DNA from 2 places in the Tumebacillus amylolyticus genome. Region 1 is predicted to be linked to the other one. Evidence: riboswitches for the same ligand, from Rfam matches in the RefSeq annotation. Region 1 holds a riboswitch; the other holds the start of a gene.

Region 1 (4,212 bases):
GCCAAGCACGGCTGCCGGAGAGTTGATCGCGAAGTAGACGCCCGGCGTGAGCGCACAAGCGGCGATCAACGCCATGATGGCAACACCGGACTCCATCAGCATACCGCCGTACCCGATGAAGCGTGCGTGGGATTCCTTTTGCACCATTTTCGGCGTGGTGCCCGACGAAACGAGAGCGTGGAAACCGGAAATCGCCCCACATGCGATCGTGATGAACAGGAACGGGAACAACGGACCTGCAAAGACCGGGCCGGAGCCGTCGAGGAAGCTCGTGATCTTCGGCATGTGGATCTCCGGACGGACGATCAAGATACCGATCGCGAGCAAACCGATGGTGCCGATCTTCAAGAACGAAGACAAGTAGTCGCGCGGTGCAAGCAAGAGCCAAACCGGCAAGATGGAAGCGATGAAGCCATACCCCATGAGCATCCACGCGAGGGTGGTTTTCTCATAGTCAAAGTAGTGCGCGATGGACGAATCAGCCACAACTTGGCCGAAATAAAGTGCGAGCATCAACAGAACGAACCCGATCACGGAGCCTTCCAAGACGCGACCCGGACGGATGAAGCGCATGTACACGCCCATGAACAGAGCGATCGGAAGCGTTGCGAACACTGTGAAGGTAGCCCACGGAGAATGGAACATCGCATTGACGACGACCATTGCCAGAACTGCGATCAAAATGACCATGATCGCCAAGACACCGACCAAAGCGAGTGTGCCGCCAAACGGCCCGATCTCGTCTTTGGCAATTTGACCGAGCGATTTCCCGTTGCGGCGCATCGAGCCGAACAGAATCACGAAGTCTTGGACGGCACCGCCGAGCACGACGCCGACGAGAATCCAGATCATGCCGGGCAAGTACCCCATCTGCGCGGCGAGGATCGGACCGACCAACGGACCGGCACCTGCAATCGCTGCGAAGTGGTGACCGAACAACACCCACTTGTTGGTGGGGACATAGTCTTTGCCGTCGTCGTTGATTTCAGCAGGCGTTGCCCGCTTGTCATCGAGGCCAAAGACGTTTTTCGCCATGTATTTCGAGTAGAAGCGATACCCGATGGCATACGTGCAGACGGCTGCGATGACGATCCAAGATGCGGAAATCGTCTCGCCGTTGTTGATCGCAAGCAGCGCAAACGCTACGCCGCCGAGGACTGAGACCACCGTCCAGATCAGGATCGAGAGCAAATTTTTGTTCACGGTGTGAAGCTCCCCCTTCAAGTAACGGAATATATGAAACCGTTTTACTATTAGAATTATACGACAACTTTGTGAAATTATCATCCTTATCGATAAAAAAACCGACCGTTTCGGATCCGGTCGGTTCTAAACGCTTATAGATAGGAACGAGCTCCGATGTAACGCGGGCCCCAATAGCTGTCGTGGAGAGAGTCGATCTTCACACCGTGCGAAGACGTCGCGGAGATGAACTGGTCGTTGCCGATGTAGAGACCCACATGGGTCGCACCAGCGCCGTAGGTGGTGAAGAACACGAGATCGCCCGCTTTGAGCGAGTCAACGCCGGAGCCGCTTGCGTACATGTCAGCTGCCGTGCGCGGTGCGGAGACGTCGTACTGTGACAGAACATAGCCGACGAAGCCGGAGCAATCAAAGCCGGACGGAGTGCGCCCGCCCCATGCATACGGGGTGCCGAGGTACTTCTCAGCCGTGTCGATGACTTGATCTGCTGTGGTCGTGCCTTTCGCAGCGCGGAGTTTCGACGCAGCTGCTTGAATCGCCGGGCCGGTTTCCGTGCCCACTTTGCCGTTGACTTCGATTCCGTGGTCGCGTTGGAACGCGCGAACGGCGTCTGCGGTGATCTCACCGTAGTAGCCGGTGTTCTCCGGGTATGTAAAGTAGCCGAGCAGTCGGAGGTCCGCCTGCACTTGAGTAACATCATTGCCGGTCGATCCAATGGTGATGAGGGTCTGTCCGTACGGAACAGCTGCATGTGCTTGCACAGTAGACAGAGACGGCGCAACAAAGACGAGGGCAGCAACAAACAAAGCTTGTACAATACGCTTCAAAATGAAATTTCCTCCCCAAGCGGCCTCCGAGGTTAGTTGACGGGTTCGGGTCGAGAGTAACCCTTCCGCCCGCAGGCGGTTCACCCCATGAAAATAAGTCCCCCGTACTGGTTTGCTTACCAGATTCGGCCAATTTCGACATGATGAAAGTCTACCATACAAATTGTCAGAAATCAACGAAATGAGAGATTCTAGGCAGAAAATAATTTCGACAAGTGAAAGATCAAGAATGAAAGCGATTTCAAAATAAAAACGGTCTCTCATTCGCCGTCCGCGAAGTGAGAGATCTTTTTTTCATAGAGTTTGAAGAACGGATAGTAGATCAGCCCTGCGATCACGAGGTCCACACCTTGCAACACAGCTCCCCGCCACGAACCGTCCGCGAGAAAGCCTCCGAGAAACACCGGCATCGTCAGCGGCGGTTGTACGGTCGGCACAGGGACGAGCCCGGTGTGCATCGCGAGGAAGTTCACCGTCACGATCACCGTGGGAGCCAACAAGAGCGGCAGGACGAGGATGGGGTTTAACGCAATCGGTACGCCGAACACGACAGGCTCGTTGATGTTGAACAGCCCCGGCACCAGCGCCACTCGCCCGACCTGTTTCAACTGCTGGACTTTCGATCGTAACAGAAAGAACACCAACGGAAGCGTCGCCCCCGAACCGCCCAAGTGCGCATACATATGAAAAAACGGCTCCGACACGATGTGTGTCGCCGGCTCCCCTGCTCCCAGCGCTTGGATGTTCTCACTGAGGTTGGTCTGCCAAAGCGGGTAGGCGACCGAAGAAACGACGTTCATCCCGTGGATTCCGACCGCCCAGAGCAACATCATCAGCCAAATCTGCAAGATCGCGGAAGGCAACGTATCTGAGGCTTGCACGAGGAAGCTCAGTTTCGCCATGACGACCTGCGGCAAGGTCAAGGCCGTTGCCGGGTCGAGCGGGTGCGGCGAAAACGTTGTCGTCACCCACCATTCCAGCAGAAACGCACCTCCCACCGCGAGAAAGGCAGGAATCATCATCTCAAACGACTTTGAGACGTTCGGCGGGACGGCGGGCGGCATCTTGAGGATCAATCCGCGCCGGAGCAGAAAGCGATTGAGTTCTGCGACACCGATGCCGGTCAGCATCGACACAAACAGCCCCACCGCGCCGAGATTGTCGAGAAATTGATCGAGCCGGATCGCGTGCAATCCGATGAGATGCCCCTCCTGTCGAACGCCCACCGGCAGGCAGAACACCAACAGTGTCGCCATCGCCATCAACCCCACTCGCCCGCCGTCGATCTTGTAGTGCTTGGCGAGACTTTCGGCAACCCCGTAGCAGACCCAGAACGCAATGAGACCGAATGTGAGCTGAAACGGAACCATCAGCATCGGTCGAGCGTCGGTCAACCACGCATTGATTGCCCCCAGCACGCCGTCCTGAATGCCTTCGGGCAGTGGAGGAATGGCAAAGATCAAGAAAATCGAGCCGACGATGATCATCGGCAACGCGCTTCCAATAAAAGCATTGCGGATCGCCTGCATATAGCGGTTCTCCACGACCCGTGCAGTCACGGGCAAAATCGTGCGTTCCATGAAAAGCAGGAGTTTGTTCATGAGGTCAGACTCCCTGCTCCATCAAGGCAAGCGCTTGACGCAACGCCCCAGCACCATCGGCGAGCGCGTAGGTCCGGCCCTCAATCACGCCGGCCGGGCGACCGTGAGCGGCGATCGAGTTCATCAAATAGCGCACTTGCGGCGCAATCAAGAACACATCCGCCTCCTCCACGTGATCCTGGACTTCATTGCTGCCAATCGCCCGAATCTGCGCTTGTACACCCGCTTCCTTGGCGGCCGTCTCCATCGAGTTCACCAGAAGCGACGTGGACAGGCCAAAGGAGCAAACCAACACGATGCTGTTCATCCACGTACTACCTCCCCTTGCGCCAACAATCTCCAGAGATGTCCCAACTCACAAGCCGGAACTTCAATTCCTAATGCATCGGTCACGCTCTGCAACGCGTGCAGAATCTGATCGCCCCCTTGAATCGGCGGCGGCAGTTCGCCCCGTTCTTCGGTCGGCCATACGCCGCGTTGCATGCGGTGTTCAATCGCCATGACGAGATGCATCGTCACGCCAATTTGCAAATCGACATCGATCTCGCGCCCCCAGATCTGGGCAAGTTCTTCGAGTGCTT
Region 2 (4,212 bases), on a different contig from region 1:
TCGCCATTTTTCTCCCGTCGTTCTTGCTGGTGGGTGGCTCTCTGCCGTTTTGGTCGACTCTGCGGGGGATGCCGAAGGTTCAAGCGGTGTTGAATGGAATCAACGCAGCGGTGGTCGGCATTCTGCTCGCTGCCTTGTACAATCCGGTCTGGACCAAGGCGATCCGAGAACCGATAGACGTGGCGTTGGCGTTGTTGACATTCGGGTTGTTGGTTTTTTGGAAAGTACCCGCGTGGGTGGTAGTCCTCGTGTGTGGTGGGATTGGGAGCCTCTTGTACTAGAAGCTCCCCTTTTAATAGGAAGGAAGAACTTGATTTTTCACGATTGTCCCTAGAGCACGCGGCGAGACTACGGCAGAAAAACGAATCGAGGGTTAGCTAAGAGACGCTACCCGTCTTTGGGGCACCCTAGACCTCAGAAGCGGTGTGGTAAAATTGAGTATATAAACCGTGCTCGCAGGAGGTATTCATGCATTCTCATGCTGTCGAACTCGCTCAAACCTTTTTAACGGCAATCTTACTTGTCTTCTTCGTAGGGACGCTTGGCGGGAAGCTCTCCGAAAAGCTGCGCATCCCGGACGTGGTGCTGTTCATCCTCATCGGGATGTTGCTCTCGCCATCCGTATTGGATCTGGTGGACATCCGATCCGAATCGACCGCCAATCAAGCGATTCTCCTGTTCGGGGCGTCGTTCATCCTCTTCCACGGCGGCATGATTACGCGCCTGTCCGTGCTCAAGGAAGTCTGGCGGACGATCACGTTGCTTTCAACACTCGGGGTTGTCGTGACGGCTCTCGTGGTCGCCGTCGCCGCAGTCTGGATTTTCGACATGTCGTTTATGCCGGCGCTGTTGCTCGGGTCAATCTTGGCTTCCACAGACCCGGCGGCTCTCGTGCCGATCTTTCAAAAGTTTCCCGTGCGTCGCAAAGTCAGCCAGACGGTCATCACGGAGTCGGCGTTTACCGATGCGACCGGGGCGATCATGGCGACCGTTGTGTTCTCGCTGTTGATGACGACCGGAGCCGCCGTCGAGTGGGGCTCGATCGGGTTGCAGTTCGCACAGCTCGCATTGGGCGGGATCGTCGTCGGCGCCATCGTCGGATGGATCGCCGCTTTCCTAATCTCCGAGAACGACCGCGGTCTGCTTCGGGAGTTTGCCCCGATGGTCATCGTCATTACGGTGCTCGCCGCGTACTTGGGTGCGGAGTGGATTCATGCCAGCGGATTCATGAGCGTGTTCGTCGCCGGGTTGATGATCGGGAATGCGGAGTCGTTCAAACTGACCATCCTCCCCAAACAAGAGCACGCCGCTCACGAGTTCATCGACGCGGTGTCCTTGAAGTTGCGCATGTTGATCTTCATCTTGCTGGGCAGTCAAGTCGATTTCAGCGTTCTCCAGGATTACGGACTGCAAGGGCTGCTCGTCGTCTTGGTCTTCGTATTCCTCGCACGTCCGATCACCGTGCTGAGCTGCTTGCTGCCGGATCGCAGGGCGAAATGGAAACGCAACGAAATTCTCTTCCTGTTCTGGACGCGCGAAACGGGCGTCATCGCCGCCGCGTTGGTCGGGATCGTCGGAAGCTCCGGCTTGGAAGACGCGAAGCTGATGTCGGCGATCGCTTTCGTTGCGATTCTGTTCACGTTGCTCTTGCAAGCCAGCACGACGCCGTTCGTCGCGAAAAAGCTGGGACTTTTGGAGGAACAGCAAGTTCGCGAAAAAGGCCACCTGTGAAAAGGTGGCTCTTTTTTTATTCACGGACATACAATGAACACAATCGTCGTCTATCCTAAAGGTATTGCTTAATTCCTGATACTCCTATTGGGAAGCGGGGGAACCACATTTCCTGGGGCGCATCGTTGCTTGGGTGAATACCAAGCTCGTAGGGAACCATCTTTCCCGAGCCCGTCAGCTAACCTCGTCAGCGTAGAGATGGGTCAATTGCATGCAGGTTTCACACACATTGACCCGATGAGAACCGATGGGGTCTTTTTTGCGTAGTTTTTTTCGGACCCTATCGTTTTTTGGTAGGGTCTTTTTGCATGTTCACAGCCAAAAGACCCCGCCAAACCTGGTACACCAGCAATTGGGAGGGGATGTTGAAGTGAAAAGAAATGCAGTCGAGTTTCGCAATGTCACCAAATCGTATGGGGACAACGTGGTGATCGACAACTTGAATTTGTCGATCCCACAGGGCAACATCGTCGTGCTCGTCGGACCGTCCGGGTGCGGCAAGACGACCACGATGAAGATGATCAACCGCCTCATCGAGTCCACCTCAGGCGAAGTCCGCGTGTTTAACCAAGACATTCAAGCGCAGAATTCCGCCGAGCTCCGCCGCCGCATCGGGTATGTGATCCAGCAGATCGGTCTGTTTCCACACATGACGATCGCCGAGAACATCTCACTGGTACCGCGTTTGACCGATGGCAAAAAAGGTCATGATCTGACCAAGATTGATCAGTTGCTGGAACTGGTCGGGCTTGATGCAGCCTCGTATCGTGACCGCTACCCCGCCGAATTGTCGGGGGGCCAACAGCAGCGTGTCGGTGTGGCACGCGCGCTGATGGCGAATCCGCCCATCATCTTGATGGACGAACCGTTTTCCGCGCTCGACCCGATTACGCGGGAACAATTGCAAGACGAACTCATCCGTTTAAACCAAGAACTCCACAAAACCATCGTATTTGTCACGCACGACATGGACGAGGCGCTGAAGATCGCCGATGAACTCATCATCATGCAAGGCGGTCAAGTCATCCAGCAGGGCACTCCTGACCACATTCTGCGCCATCCTGTGAACGACTTTGTACGTGGTTTTATCGGGGAAAAACGTCTCGCGGCCAAACCGGCGCTCACCGTCGCCGACGTGATGCTCCTTCAACCGGTCAAGATGAGCCGCTACAAAGGCCTCGCCGAAGCGGTGCAGACCATGCAACGCAAGCGGGTCACCGCGATTCTCGTCGCCGATCAAGACGGCCGCTACCACGGAATTGCCGACACGGCCGATATCTACAAGCGCTATTCGGAGGAGTCCAAGACGCTCGCCGATGTCATGCGCACAGATGCACCGACCCTGCGTCCCGAAACTCCGCTGTGGGATGCGATCACGTTGGTGCAAGATGCACCCTACGGACACGTACCGGTCGTGAGCGGAGAGGGGAAACTCGTCGGGATCGTAACCCGCGCTTGCTTGGTCGATGTGCTTTCCAAACCTTATCTGGAGGAGGCGGCTGCAAGTGGTGAATGAACTTTTGACGACGTTCGCTGACCGTTGGACAGACATCTTGGAGTCGAGCCTGCAACATATGACGCTCTCGTTGATCGCGTTGTTCTGGGCGATCTTGATTTCGATTCCCTTGGGCGTTCTGTTGACTCGATATCGTAAATTGGCAGGGGCAGTTCTCGGACTCGTTTCCATCTTACAAACCATCCCGAGCCTTGCGTTGCTTGGGTTCATGATTCCCGTCTTCGGCATTGGGTCGGTTCCGGCGATCATTGCGATGGTCGCGTATGCGCTGCTTCCGATCCTTCGCAATACCTACACGGGCATTCTCGATGTGGATTCGGCGCTTCTCGAAGCGGGACGCGGCATGGGCATGACGCGTTTTCAATTGCTGAGAATGGTGGAACTGCCGCTCGCACGTCCGATGATCTTCGCCGGTATTCGCACCGCGACGGTCATGACGATCGGCGTGGCCACGCTCGCTTCGTTTATCGGGGCCGGTGGCCTCGGCGACTTGATCCTGCGCGGGATCTCGATGGTCGATACGGGCGTTATCTTGGCAGGGGCCGTTCCGGCGGCGGTGCTGGCGATTGTGTTCGACTTGCTTCTGGCTTGGATTGACCGCTTGGCAACGCCCAAAGGTCTGCGTATTCGAAAAGAACTGAACTAATTTTACGAGGGGGACGATTTTTTGAAAAAAGGAACAATCAAAGCTTTGCTTGCAGGTACACTCGCTGTTTCGCTTGCCGGATTGGTGACGGGGTGCTCCGCCGTGACCGGTTCGAAAGCGTCCGATGAAATCACAGTCGTCGGCAAAAACTTCACGGAACAAGACATCATGGCGAACTTGGTCGGGCTGATGTTGGAGAAAAACACCGACCTCAAAGTCAAAACCAAATCCTACCTCGGCGGCACGGACGTCTGTTTCAGCGCCATGAAGAGCGGCAGCGCCGACGTCTACGTCGAATACACCGGCACGGGCCTCGTGA

The links. Region 1 has a riboswitch for cyclic di-AMP ahead of JJB07_RS11805 (C40 family peptidase). Riboswitches for the same ligand answer to the same signal wherever they lie in the genome.
Region 2: it holds a riboswitch for cyclic di-AMP, as region 1 does, so the genes downstream of both, JJB07_RS03245 (ABC transporter ATP-binding protein) here and JJB07_RS11805 (C40 family peptidase) in region 1, are expected to answer to the same signal.

Annotation. Positions count from the first base shown of each region.
Region 1 is NZ_JAEQNB010000003.1:365,443-369,654, forward strand. Features, by position in the region: gene JJB07_RS11800 (carbon starvation CstA family protein) at 1-1,203, opposite strand, end outside; gene JJB07_RS11805 (C40 family peptidase) at 1,338-2,030, opposite strand; cyclic di-AMP (ydaO/yuaA leader) riboswitch at 2,037-2,171, opposite strand; gene JJB07_RS11810 (PTS sugar transporter subunit IIC) at 2,291-3,631, opposite strand; gene JJB07_RS11815 (PTS sugar transporter subunit IIB) at 3,636-3,938, opposite strand; gene JJB07_RS11820 (sigma-54-dependent transcriptional regulator) at 3,935-4,212, opposite strand, start outside.
Region 2 is NZ_JAEQNB010000001.1:684,847-689,058, forward strand. Features, by position in the region: gene JJB07_RS03235 (chromate transporter) at 1-281, shown strand, start outside; gene JJB07_RS03240 (cation:proton antiporter) at 469-1,731, shown strand; cyclic di-AMP (ydaO/yuaA leader) riboswitch at 1,787-1,938, shown strand; gene JJB07_RS03245 (ABC transporter ATP-binding protein) at 2,102-3,247, shown strand; gene JJB07_RS03250 (ABC transporter permease) at 3,198-3,893, shown strand; gene JJB07_RS03255 (ABC transporter substrate-binding protein) at 3,915-4,212, shown strand, end outside.